2 regions of the Fusibacter sp. genome follow, and region 1 is predicted to be linked to the other one. Evidence: predicted binding sites of a transcription regulator. Region 1 holds the regulator's gene; the other holds the start of a gene.

Region 1 (7,530 bases):
TTGTATACAATAAAAAAAAGCTGAGAACAAATGACACGTTTGTTCTCAGCTTTATATTTATTTTACTGTTTATCTTAGTAGTTACCTTGAGCCATCATAGCTTCTGCAACTTTGATGAAACCAGCGATATTAGCACCAGCAACTAAGTTGTAACCAAAGCCATAAGCAGCAGCCGCATCAGCAGCATTTTTGTGGATGTTAGTCATAATTTGATCTAATTTAGCATCAACTTCTGCTTCTGTCCAAGACATTCTCATAGAGTTTTGGCTCATTTCAAGCGCTGAAGTAGCAACACCACCTGCATTAGCAGCTTTAGCTGGTCCAACAGTTACGCCTTTTTCTAATAAATAGTCAACAGCTTCGTTTGTACATGGCATATTAGATGCTTCACAAAGGAATTTAACGCCGTTAGCTACGATTTGCTCTGCATGCTCTAATCTAATTTCATTTTGAGTCGCACATGGAATTACGATATCAGCTTTAACGCCCCATGGTCTTTCACCTGGGAAGAATTTAGAACCAGCAAATTTCTCTGCATATGGTGCTACGATATCTCTACCACTTGCTCTTAACTCTAACAAGTAGTCAATTTTCTCGCCAGCGATACCAGCTTCATCTAAGATGTAACCATCTGGACCTGAAATAGTGATAACTTTACCACCTAATTCAGTAACTTTGATAGCAGTACCCCAAGTTACGTTACCAAATCCTGATAATGCAACAGTTTTGCCTTCAAAAGTTTCGCCTTTAGCTTTTAACATTTCTCTTGTAAAGTAAGTTACACCGAAACCAGTCGCTTCAGGTCTGATTAATGATCCACCGTAAGATAAACCTTTACCAGTTAAAACGCCGTTCTCGAATGCGCCTCTAATTCTTCTGTATTGACCATATAAGAATCCGATTTCTCTTCCGCCTACACCGATGTCTCCAGCTGGAACGTCAACATCTGGTCCGATATGTCTATATAATTCAGTCATGAAGCTTTGGCAAAATCTCATTACTTCTGCATCAGATTTACCAGTTGGATCGAAGTCTGAACCACCTTTACCGCCACCGATTGGTAAGCCAGTTAAAGAGTTTTTCAAGATTTGCTCGAAACCTAAGAATTTAACGATTCCGATATATACCGATTTGTGGAATCTTAAGCCACCTTTGTAAGGTCCGATAGCGCCGTTAAATTGAACTCTGAAACCTCTGTTAACTTGAAGTTTACCAGCGTCATCAACCCAAGGAACTCTAAAAATGATTTGTCTTTCTGGCTCAGCAAATCTAGCTAATAAATTTGCTTCAATATACTCTGGATGTTTTTCTAACACAGGCTCTAAAGATTTAAAAACTTCTTCTACTGCTTGTAAGAATTCTGGTTCATTAGCATTTCTTGATTTAACTTGTTCAAATACCTCTTCAATATACTTCATTTCAAACATCTCCTTTAAAATGATTCTGAGGGTCTACCTCACGGTTGTCAGCAACCAAAAATTTTCTTGCCCTTAAAGTTTGTTAAAATTTTAATAAGCGTCCTAACGACTAAATTTTAACATATCCCTCTAACAGTGTAAACTAAAAAAAAGCATAAAACTATAAATTTTTTGCAACAGTTGTAAATTTTTTTGAATACTTTAGGGACCCGAAACATCCCCCTGCGGGACAAATTCCCACAGCCCGTTTTGAGGGTGTTTTTTGCTTAAAAAAGCCCTTTTTTTTACTGTTTATGGAAGTTGCTTCGCGTTTAATTAATAATGATTATCACTATACTTGTAAGTTTTTCATGTTTTTTTATGCTTTTAATGTTGTTTATGTGTTTTTTTGAGTATTATAATGATGTCATGACTTGATAATAAGTTAAAATTAAAAAGGAGGTACTTCTCATGTACGTAATTAATGATTCTTGTATTTCATGTGGCGCTTGCGAGCCAGAATGTCCAGTAAACGCAATTTCTGCTGGTGATAGCATTTATGTAATTAGCGCTGAATGTATAGATTGTGGTGCTTGTGCAAATGTTTGCCCAGTTGACGCACCTCAAGCTGAATAACAACATTTGAGCCATCTTTGATGGTCTCAAAACAATTTTCGCTGATGCTGTTTGAGGCTAAACATTCCTCATCATAGCTTTCGGCTCAAATTTTGTTGTATATATCATTTATCGCCAAAACTTGTTTTGTCGCATCTAAAGGCTTTTCGCAAGTAAAAATGCTTGCTCAAGCTGGATGAAAGTTAATGATCTATAATAAAAGCTAAAAAAGACCTGAAATCACTTATAAGTGAAAATCAGGTCTTTTTAATTTTTTTTGCTAAGGTCGATTAAGATCAAATTTTTCGGTATGATATTGGACAATTTTACTGAGAAATTTCAATATGGTCTTTTCTTCGTTGATGGTAATATCATTCAAGACAAACTCCATCTCAGACAATTGTGCGCTCAACAGTTTTTCATATATTAACTCACCGGATTGAGTGAGTGCAAGATACTTCTCACGCTTATCTCTTTCGCCAGTTTTCTTCATAATGAGCTTAAGGCCAATTAAGTTTCTAACCGAAACATCAATTAGATTACGATCCAGTTCAAGCGTCCTTATTAAGGCATTGAGCTGCATGTCTTTTGATTCACCAATCATTTTTATGACCAAAATATCCAGTAAACTCATCCGGTGCATTAGGTCATTTGGATAAAAACCCTTTTTGTCTTGAGACATAATCTTGATCAGCATTCGATCCATCATATGTGAAATCTCTCTTGTGTAATTTGCCATTGATCACCCTATTGTTCTACTTTCTGCTCTTATCTTTTAACGATAATCGCTTCACCCATGCCGCCACCAATACATAAAGTTGCCAAACCATATTTTGCATCTCGTTTGATCATCTCATGAATCAATGTCACAAAAATTCTATTACCTGAAGCGCCAATTGGATGACCTAGCGCAATTGCTCCGCCATTAACGTTTACTTTCTCTGTATCTAATCCAAGTTCTTTTACAACGGCTAAAGATTGTGCTGCAAATGCTTCATTTGCTTCAACTAAATCTAAATCCGCTACTGTTAAGTTTGCTTTTTTAAGCGCCTTTTGAGTTGCTGGCACTGGACCAATACCCATGATTGAAGGTTCAACACCTGCAGATGCATGAGAAACAATAGTACACAATGGTTTAAGGCCTAGCTCTTCCGCTTTTTCTTTACTCATTACGACGACACAAGAAGCACCATCATTGATACCAGATGCATTACCTGCCGTTACTGTACCACCATCTTTTTTAAAGGCTGGTCTTAATGCTGCCAACTTCTCAACCGTCGTTTCTTTAATATATTCGTCTTGGTCGAAGCAAATTGGATCACCTTTTCTCTGTGGAATCATTACAGGTACAATCTCATCTTTAAATCTGCCATTTGCTCTTGCTGCTGCTGCTTTTCTTTGAGAGTTGAATGAAAACTCATCTTGAGCTTCTCTTGTAAGCCCCCATTGAGTTGCAATGTTTTCAGCAGTTACACCCATATGGTAATTGTTAAAGGCATCCCATAAGCCATCATTAACCATGATGTCACAAGTCTCGCCATTGCCCATACGTTGTCCCCAACGTGCTGTTTTAAGCACATATGGCGCCATACTCATTGTTTCAGTACCACCTGCAATCACAACTTCATTGTCTCCTGCAAGAATTGACTGTACCGCCATGGATACAGACTTAAGGCCCGAGCCACAAATCATATTGATTGTTGTACATGGCACTTCCACAGGATAGCCATTCTTAATCCACGCTTGTCTTGCAATACCTTGACCATGTCCTGCTTGTAAAACTGATCCAAGGAGTACTTCATCTACTTTTGATGGCTCAAGACCAATTTTCTCTAGAGCACCCTTGATCACCACTGCACCCAAATCTGCTGGATGAGTGTCTTTTAAAGTTCCACCAAAGGAACCAATCGCCGTTCTAACGGCACTTACAATTACAACTTCTTTCATGTTTTTAAACCTCCCTATTTTTTCTGTGACAATCCCTAGAGCTATTTTACCAAAAAAAAGAGACAAGGTCATCCCTTGTCCCGTTACTTTTTCACATTTTTAACAAATTATTTTTATTTAATCAATCCTTAATCCCTATTCTTTTAAAAAATAAGATAGGGTCAGCAGGTTATCAATTAGATGGACATTCTCAACGATAATGCCATCCTTTACGCGAAGGTCAATTGGTGCGAAATTCCAAATTGCTTTTATACTCGTCTTTTGAATTCGATCAGCAACATCTTGAGCGCCATCTCTGTTTGTACAGATATAGACAATTTCAACGTTGTTCTCATTAACAAAGTTTTCAAACGAGTCCATATCCATTACTTTCACATCATTAATTGTAAGGCCAATAATTTTAGGGTTGATGTCGAACATCCCCTTTAGGTTAAAGCCCAATCGATCAAAACTTGAATAATTTGCGAGTGCTTGTCCTAAATTACCTGCGCCAACTATGACGGTATTGTAGTTTCTTGTCAGACCCAGAATTTTTCCGATTTCACTGTACAAGTCTTCAACATTATAACCATACCCCTGTTGACCAAATCCCCCAAAATTATTTAAATCCTGTCTAATCTGAGAAGCTGTAAAGCCAATAATTTTACTCAGCTCCTTGGAGGAAATTCTTTTAATGTCGTTGTCCAATAATTCTTTTAAATAACGATGATACTTTGGCAAACGCCTAATAACCGCTAAGGAAATATTTCTGTCCTTCATTTCTACACCCCTTAAACTGAGTTTTTTCTTTTATTATCTTGCAATTTTTAGATAATACAGTCCACTCATCCCATTTCCATTTGATATGAAAATTATACCATTTAAAGAAAAACAATGTCAAATAAATAACAAAGAATTTATATGTTTCTTTAAATAATGTATAATACATATGTTACTAAATCAGGAAAGGAAAAAACATGATCGCATTATCGTGCACGAACATTACAAAATTTTATGGTATCGACTGCATTTTAGATGAAATTTCCTTCACTGTCAATACTGGAGACAAAATTGGCCTCATCGGCATCAATGGTGCAGGCAAAACAACTTTGATGAAAATCCTTATGGGAATAGAATCAAAGGACGGCGGCGACATCTTTATTGGAAAAGATACCACAGTTGGTTATCTTGAACAAAATACCGCCATCGATCTTGATATTTCAGCATTTGACTATTGTGAAGAGGTCTTTAAGGACATCTTTGATATAGAAACCAAAATGAGAGCACTGGAGCTTCGTCTGAGCGAGTCTGATGAATCTACTTATAAATCATTATTAGATGAGTATTCCAGCCTTCAAGATGCGTTTGACCACGCCAATGGATATGCTATTTCAAGTAAAATTCGTGGTATTCTCAACGGTCTAGGCTTTGATGAGATTGATCATAAAAGACCTATCAATCAACTAAGTGGTGGCCAAAAATCACGCGTTGGGGTTGCAAGGCTGCTCTTAAAACAACCCGATGTTCTGCTTCTTGATGAGCCTACCAATCATCTTGACATTGATGCAATCCGTTGGCTTGAGGGCTATTTAAAGGAGTACAACGGCACTATTATCCTAATTTCACATGATCGTTATTTTTTAGACCAAGTTACCACTAAAATATATGAGATTGAAGCACAAGAACTCACTGAGTACAATGGCAACTATTCGCAATTTATTAAACAGAAAAATGCAATTTATGAAGCTTCTCTACGTCATTATGAACAACAACAAAAAGAGGTTAAAAAGCAAGAAGACCTCATCCGAAAATTTAAGGAACGCGGGACAGAAAAACTTGCAAAGCGTGCGCGCTCAAGAGAAAAGCGTTTAGATCAAATTGAATTTGTCAACAAACCTATGCTGTTCAAGGAACATTTCAAAATTGATCTTAAAGCAGGTGTCAAAAGTGGCAAAGATGTCCTAATGGTGGAGAATCTTGCAAAGTCTTATGATGAAAAATCTGTTTTTAAGGATGTTACCTTTGAAATTTATAGAGGTGAGAAAATTGGACTTATCGGTCCTAATGGTGTCGGCAAAACAACCTTGTTCAAGGTTCTCTTAAATGAAATAGAGAAAGATCAAGGCGATATAGTGCTGGGTCACAACATTGAACCGGGCTATTATGATCAAGAACTTAGAAATCTCAATTTAGAGCATACAATTTTGGAAGAGATCCATGATGAGAATCCCGAACTCTCCTTAACAGCTGTGAGAGGACTTCTAGGCGCCTTTTTATTTAAAGGTGATGAATATGAAAAAAAGATTTATCAATTAAGTGGTGGCGAGAAAAGCCGTGTTTCTTTATTAAAGCTCATGCTTTCCTCATCTAATCTCCTCTTTTTGGATGAACCGACAAATCATTTAGACATTCTTGCAAAAGAAACGCTTGAAGATGCACTCCTAAATTATGACGGTACTATTCTGACCATCTCCCATGACCGTTATTTTCTCAACAAAATCTGCACCAAGATTTTTGAGCTCACTCATGACGGTATTCAAGTTTATTGGGGCAATTATGATTATTATATAGAAAAAAATACAGAATCCGAATCGGCAACCGCTAGTCCTGCTGAAGTCCCAGAGCTTACAAAAACAAAGCAAAAGGAAATGCAGCGAAAAGAAAAAGAAAAAAAACAACTTGTAAAAAACCATAAAATTGCCATACAAAATACAGAAGACCTTCTGCACGGTTTGGAAGAGAAACTACACGAGTTACAAATTGCATTATGTGATGAAGCTATATTTTCAGTACCTGAAAAAGCAATGGCCGTCCAAAAGGAAATTGAGCAAATTGAGGCTGAAATAGAACATAAGTACCTAGAATTGGATGAATTATTAGAAAAATTATAATTTATTCAAATTTACTAGGAAAATATAACTAAATTTCATATAGACAAAAAGGATTTTTTCTTTATAATAAAAATTAAGTATAGACGTAACCATATGTGGGAAATGGCGCTTACGTCTGAGACATCTACGGCATTCAGATTGGCACGCAATTATTAGGAGGTTATTATGTTTAAAAAAATAAAAGCAATCATCGTTGAACAATTAAGTGTTATTGATCCTAGTGAAATTACTATGGATACTACTTTTGACAGCATGGATATCGATTCTATCGACGCTGTTGAAATCATCATGGCAATTGAGGACGAATTTGAAATTGAAATTCCTGATGAAGTTGCTGAAGAGTTCACTTCTATTGCAGATATTATTAATTATTTAAACGGCGAAGGTCTTGAGTAAATACAAAATTTAAAGCACTCTTTAAAATTCACTCTACCATTTATCCTATAATAAGGACTAATGGCGGGGTCGATTTTAAATGAGTGCTTTTTTTATGCCTCTAAGATGAACTTTCTAAATAGTTTGAATTTTATAGGTTAACTTTCTACAGATTATGTCTACCACACTTTCCGGTGTTTTTTTTAAATATGATTGAGAATTAGGCTTCTCATTTAAAACTATCCACATATCAGCAAGGTTATCCACAGTTTTCCACACTTTAATCCACATAGACCATTCACCAAAAGGGTTATAATCACTATTGC
Region 2 (6,316 bases), on a different contig from region 1:
CTTTTCTAGAGCCACTACCTTGCATTCACAACGCAGGACCTCAAATTAGTTATATTGAAATTGTTTTGATGTAATTCTTACCGGATTCTAATCATGGCTTAATTGATTTTATATCTCTTAAGGGTAAAATACAATTAATAAGATATCTAAGGAGGTGCTCTAAATGTTATTTTCGTTAATTACGATGGCTCTTGTTGGTAAACTACTTCATGATAAAGGCTATGAAATGGAAAAACTGATTCCATATGTACTCATCGCAGGTTTAATCGCTTACTTTATTCCAATTGGTGCAATCATTGCTTGGCCATTTAAAATTTTATTCGGTATTATAGGTGGCATTTTTGGTTTTATTGGTGGTATATTTGGTGCCGTCTTTGGTGGCATTGGTGGCGCTGTTGGTGGCATAGCTGGTGGTATCGGCGGTGTTATCGGTTCAATTTTAAGTGTAGTCTTTGGCATCATAGGTGTCATTATAGGCATTATCGGCGCTGTGATTGGTCTAGCTTTTGGTTTAGTCGGTTTAATCATAGGTATTGTCTTTTTACTCATTATTCCTGCAACGATCATATTTGTACTCTTTAAGATTATCAATTCAGGTGCATTGACCTCTCAAGACAGAAGATAATTTAATGTTTAGTGTGAGAGCATTCATTAACTAGAAAAATATATTCTTTTTTAAAAGAACTCCCACAATCATAAAAAAGCGTTCAACAATTACTCAAACTGATTTATCAGCTTAATTTGTAGTTATTGTTGAGCGCTTTTTACACGTGTATAACACAAGTCATTTTATTTAGGATTCTATGAGACCAAGTCAATTATTTTATGATTAATTAGTTTTATATAGTAGTTCTGAACATCTTCAAGAGAGTACTTTGAATGCTCAGATTCCAAGACTTCTTCAATCACGTTGGACATTACAATTTCACCATAAATGTCATATATGATTTCAGCAGCATGTATGATCTTATTACAGAGTTCTAGTTGCGTTTCCGTGTCTATCTCCAATACTTTTATCTCTTCATTTGACATAATAGCGCCCCCTTGAAAATCCTAACAACAAACACTGTTTTATTATTTATTCTATAACTATATTATCGACTCTTTTTGTAAAAAATCCAGCTTTTTTTCATTAAATTCACGTTAATAACAATATTGTAGCTGTCTTTCCACATTAAAAGCTTTTTCGTTGACACTATCAGAGACTAAATACGCCTCGTCACTCATTTCTACTCATGTTTATTGATGTCGACATTTGTTTTATTCCAAAAAAAGCGACTAAAGACTACTATGGTCTTTAATCGCTCTTAAAATTGTAATTTGTGCTAAAAGTTAATCTTCAATTTTCTTTGATGCATTGATTTTCTTAATTTCTTCAATAACGAATGGCAATACCTTGTGAACATCACCAACGATGCCAAGATCTGACACATCAAAAATAGGCGCGCCTTTATCCTTATTGATTGCGATGATGAGTTCTGCTTCTTCCATACCTGCAACGTGCTGAATTGCGCCTGAAATACCACAAGCCAAATACAAGTTTGGTCTTACTGTTTTACCTGTTTGACCAACTTGACGGTCGTGATCCATCCAGCCGCTATCTACTGCCGCTCTTGAAGCTGAAACCAAACCACTGAGTTCATCTGCTAAATCATAGAGAAGTGAGAAGTTCTCTTTAGAACCAACACCTCTACCGCCTGAGATAAGCACTGTAGATTCTTGAATATCAAGTTTTGCTTCCGTTTCTTTTTCAAAAGATATAACTTCAACATATTGAGCATTTTTTTCAAGCTTGATGTCATATTTTACTATGTCACCTTTTCTAGAAGCATCTCTTTCAAGCTTTGTCATAACGCCAGGTCTAACAGTTGACATCTGAGGTCTATGATCAGGCGATACAATAGTTGCCATGATATTACCACCAAATGCAGGTCTTGTCATTAAAAGCATACGATCTTCATCAATTTCGAGTGATGTACAATCTGCTGTAAGGCCTGTTTCAAGTCTAGCTGAAACCCTAGGTGCTAAATCTCTACCAATTGATGTTGCACCAAAGAGTACAACCTCAGGCTTTTCTGCCTTAATGACATCGACAAGTGCCTGAGTATAAGGTTCAGTTGTGAAAATTTCGAGTGCTTTATCATCAACCAAAAGGACTTTGTCCGCACCGTATTCCACTAAGAGTTTCCCGTGCTTTTCCACTTGGAATCCAGGTAAGACAGCAACCAATGAAACCCCGAGTTCATCGGCAATCTTTCTACCCTTACCCAACAATTCAAGTGAAACATTTTGTATTTCATTAGAGCGTTGTTCTACGAATACGAGAACACCTCTGTAATCATTTAAATTCATAGTATCCCTCCTAAATCACAAACTTTTCCTTTAACTTGTCAACGATTGCAGTTGCAAGCTCCTTAGGTGTTCCTTCAACCACTTTACCAGCTGATTTAACACCTTTGGTAAACGACTTTTTAACTTTTGTAGGCGAACCTTTAAGACCCATCTTTGATGGATCTGCTTCAATATTCTCGAAAGTCCAGGTTTCTACCTCTAAGCTTCTATGCGCGTCAATAATACCCTTAATACTCATGTAACGTGCATCGTTCATTTCAGATAATGTTGTGATTAAGCATGGATAGTTTACTTTAATCATTTGGAAGCCATCTTCAAAGCTTCTCTTAACCACCGCATGATCACCCTTATGTTCAAAATTTGAAACATAAGAAATCTGTGGTAATTTTAAATGCTCTGCGATTTGTGGTCCAACTTGAGCAGTATCGCCATCAATTGCTTGACGACCTGTGATTACTAAATCAAACTCTATGTTTTTGAGCGCTGCTGCTAGTGTTGTAGATGTTGCTAAAGTATCTGCACCAGCGAAAACTCTATCTGTTAATAAAATAACTCGGTCAGCACCCATTGCATATGCCTCTTGTAAAGCATTTTTAGCTTGAGGTGGACCCATTGTAATAACTGTAACATGAGCACCAAACTCATCTTTTAATCTAAGTGCTGCCTCAAGTCCTGCCTTATCATCAGGATTTATGATACTTGGAACGCCATCTCTAATAAGCGTACCCGTCTTAGGATCTAATTTAACTTCGTTCGTATCAGGAACTTGTTTGATACATACAACAATTTTCATTTTTTCGCCTCCAAACATTCAATTACTTAAGCTCTGCCGCAGCAATAACCATTCTTTGAACTTCACTAGTACCCTCGTAGATTTCAGTGATTTTTGCATCTCTCATCATTCTTTCAACTGGGTATTCTCTTGTGTAGCCATAGCCACCGTGAAGCTGAACCGCTTTTGTTGTTACCTCCATAGCCACTTCTGACGCAAAGAGTTTCGCCATAGCTGCTTCTTGAGAATAAGGTAACTTTTTACTTTTCTTGTCCGCAGCCAAATAAACTAACAATCTTGCTGCTTCAATCTTAGTTTTCATATTCGCGATTTCAAATTGAGTGTTTTGGAATTGAGCTATTGATCTTCCAAATTGTTTTCTTTCTTTTACATATTTAACAGTCTCGTTATATGCACCTTGTGCGATACCAAGTGCTTGAGCTGCGATACCGATACGACCACCATCAAGTGTCATCATCGCAACTTTAAAGCCTTTACCCACGCCACCGAGCATATTTTCAACCGGTACTTTACAATCTTCAAAAATAAGCTCACAAGTACTTGAACCCCTGATGCCCATTTTTTTCTCTTTTTTACCAACGCTAAAGCCTTCAAATCCGGATTCAACGATGAATGCTGTTATCCCTTTGAGACCTTTAGATTTGTCAGTCATTGCTATTACAATGTAAACATCTGCATATCCTGCATTTGTTATGAAAATTTTACTACCATTTAAAATGTAGTGGTCACCTTCTAAGATCGCAGTAGTCTGTTGACCTGACGCGTCTGTACCAGCATTTGGTTCTGTTAAGCCGAAGGCTCCAATTTTTTCACCTTTTGCAAGTGGCACGAGGTATTTCTCTTTCTGTTCCTCTGTTCCAAACTCGTAAATCGGTGCAGCACATAATGAAGTATGCGCTGATAAAACAACTGATGTAGTGCCACATGCGACACCCAATTCTTCCACAAGGTTGATGTACTGAAAATAGTTTCCACCTGCACCACCATATTCACGTGGGAATGGGATACCCATCATCCCTAGAGCTGCCATTTTTTTAACAGTCTCTACTGGGAACTCTTCGTTCTCGTCGATCTCTGCAGCGATTGGTGCAACTTCGTTCTCTGTAAACTTTCTGAACAAATCGCGCATCATTAGATCTTCATTTGTCATGTTAAATGTCATTTTTCTCCCTCCAATTGTTAATTTTTTAACTTTTAATGCAAAATAAAATCCCTGTTATTATTTTAGCACTACTACTAAAAAAATGACAGGGAATATATTGTTAAAATATTAATTTTTTTTGAGCATTTCTGTAAACGATCTTTTAAGTGTTGATTTTACATGCTTTCAATCAAAACTTTATGAATTTAAAGAGCAGAAGCAGAATCAAAACAAGTATACCTATCCATGAATATCGTTTTGCGGATAAAAAATGAAGTTTTATAGCATATTTGTTTTCATATAACTTCTTGTTCTTAAACTTAAGTTGTTCATCAAAAACATGATAAAAATCAGGTCTCTCATCGATAATTTCTTTAACTTCCTTGGTGATTACAGCTTCAGCAACTTCAGCATCCTTATCGGGCACCCAAAGTTCAAGGGCATTGTTTGTACCTATTTTTACTCTGGTACGAATGCCATAGTGGTTTAATCTCAGCTCTTGATCAATAAAGTATCTTTCATCCTGATAGGCTTCCACAGACCTAATCATTACCCATTTATAGAGTTTTTCCATATGTTGCCCCCCTTTTGAAGAGTGCCTTCATCATAAAATCCAGAAGGGTTGCCAAAACAATCGTAATAATTGCCCATGCAAAAACCGTCTCTGTTTGAATATTGATTTTAGCCATTTGAAAACTTCGTCCAATAGAGTTAGGCGTCTGGCTTAAAACTTCTGAAGCAATTACAACCTTTAATCCCAGTGACGTTATTGCAATGATACTACTTGTCAAATATGGCCAAATAGATGGTATATAAATGTTACGCACCACTTTTTTATAATCGATGCCATATATCTGTGCCATTTCGATGAGCTTATAATCGGTCTGATGATAGCCTTGAAGTACATTTGCATAGACTATGGGAAAGGTCACTAGAAATGTAACAAATATTGGTGAAAAGACACTTGGCATCCACAAGATGACGTAAACAATAATAACAATGGTTGGTAGAGTTCTGGTAATGAGTAATACGGGTTTTAATAAATATTCAACAAACTTTAACTGACCCGCAACAATGCCAAGTAATAAGCCCACAAGGACGCTTAAACTGACGCAGACAAGAACCCTTAATAAGGATTTTATGATAATAACAAAGAAAGCCCTGTCCGTCACTATTGTCATAAGCGCCTTTAGAGATTCCCAAGGCGACGGCAATATATAGGCTTTTCCAATGATCATTGACCCTAACCACCAGATCACAATCAAGAAAATAGAAGATGCAATTGTAAAATAGAGTTCTCTATTTTTTGTAGTAGAATCCTTCATCCGGCAATTTGCCCCCTATCGACTCTGGAGATGCTTTTAATAAAATATCAAAAAGGACCTCTAAACTATCTCTATGATCATAGGCATCTTCATGCCAAATATTTAATCCATCCATTGATTTCACAATAATTGGCGTTGGTGTTCCAAGTTCAAGCTCTTCAGCGTAAGCTCCCGCTTCCATTGGATATTCATTTACCCAAATACAAGACTCTTCAAGCTTAGAAATAAAAGCATCTACCACTTCTGGATAGGCCTCAGCCACTGTGTTTTTAACCATCAATCCAGCTTGAGGGAAACCACCTTCAATGCCACTTACCTTTTCAAACTCCTTTTGAAAATCAAAGAGTACAGTGTAAGGAACATCTTTGGTACTCACCACTGAGAGTAATGGCTCAGGCATAATCGTAACCGCTGATTTTCCAGCTAAGAAGGTCGGTGCCACTTCAGTTGTGCCCGCAAGGTAGACCATATTCATATCTTTATCAGGATCAAGGCCATTCGATTCTGCTAAATATCTAAAGATCAAATCTGGGATTAAGCCTTGACCAATCATATATACGTCTTTGCCTCTCAAATCATCCCAATTTTTGATATCGAGTGATGTGATCATATAAAGGTTTCCGTGAGTGTTGATACTTGCAAACTTGTAAGGCACGCCTTTGTTGTAGAGCTTAATGGCAAGGTTTGTCGGTACAATTGCGAAAT

Evidence for each region. The regulator Rex, encoded in region 1, represses fermentation and respiration genes when NADH is low (regulators of the CRP and FNR family bind a similar motif). The targets are predictions, from matches to a motif close to ATTGTTAANNNNTTAACAAT.
Region 2: the regulator Rex is predicted to act here: its motif matches at 4,321-4,340, upstream of AC220I_RS15905 (acyl-CoA dehydrogenase).

The regions. Positions count from the first base shown of each region.
Region 1 covers NZ_JBVBZF010000150.1:704-8,233, reverse strand. The annotation lists gene gdhA (NADP-specific glutamate dehydrogenase) at 75-1,418, opposite strand; gene AC220I_RS14405 (DUF362 domain-containing protein) at 1,869-2,033, shown strand; gene AC220I_RS14400 (winged helix DNA-binding protein) at 2,293-2,751, opposite strand; gene AC220I_RS14395 (acetyl-CoA C-acetyltransferase) at 2,781-3,959, opposite strand; gene AC220I_RS14390 (redox-sensing transcriptional repressor Rex) at 4,095-4,718, opposite strand; gene AC220I_RS14385 (ABC-F family ATP-binding cassette domain-containing protein) at 4,916-6,829, shown strand; gene acpP (acyl carrier protein) at 6,995-7,225, shown strand.
Region 2 covers NZ_JBVBZF010000188.1:204-6,519, reverse strand. The annotation lists gene AC220I_RS15925 (hypothetical protein) at 164-625, shown strand; gene AC220I_RS15920 (hypothetical protein) at 802-1,032, opposite strand; gene AC220I_RS15915 (electron transfer flavoprotein subunit alpha/FixB family protein) at 1,333-2,352, opposite strand; gene AC220I_RS15910 (electron transfer flavoprotein subunit beta/FixA family protein) at 2,363-3,145, opposite strand; gene AC220I_RS15905 (acyl-CoA dehydrogenase) at 3,168-4,307, opposite strand; gene AC220I_RS15900 (hypothetical protein) at 4,477-4,860, opposite strand; gene AC220I_RS15895 (ABC transporter permease) at 4,844-5,611, opposite strand; partial or broken gene AC220I_RS15890 (ABC transporter substrate-binding protein) at 5,586-6,316, opposite strand, start outside.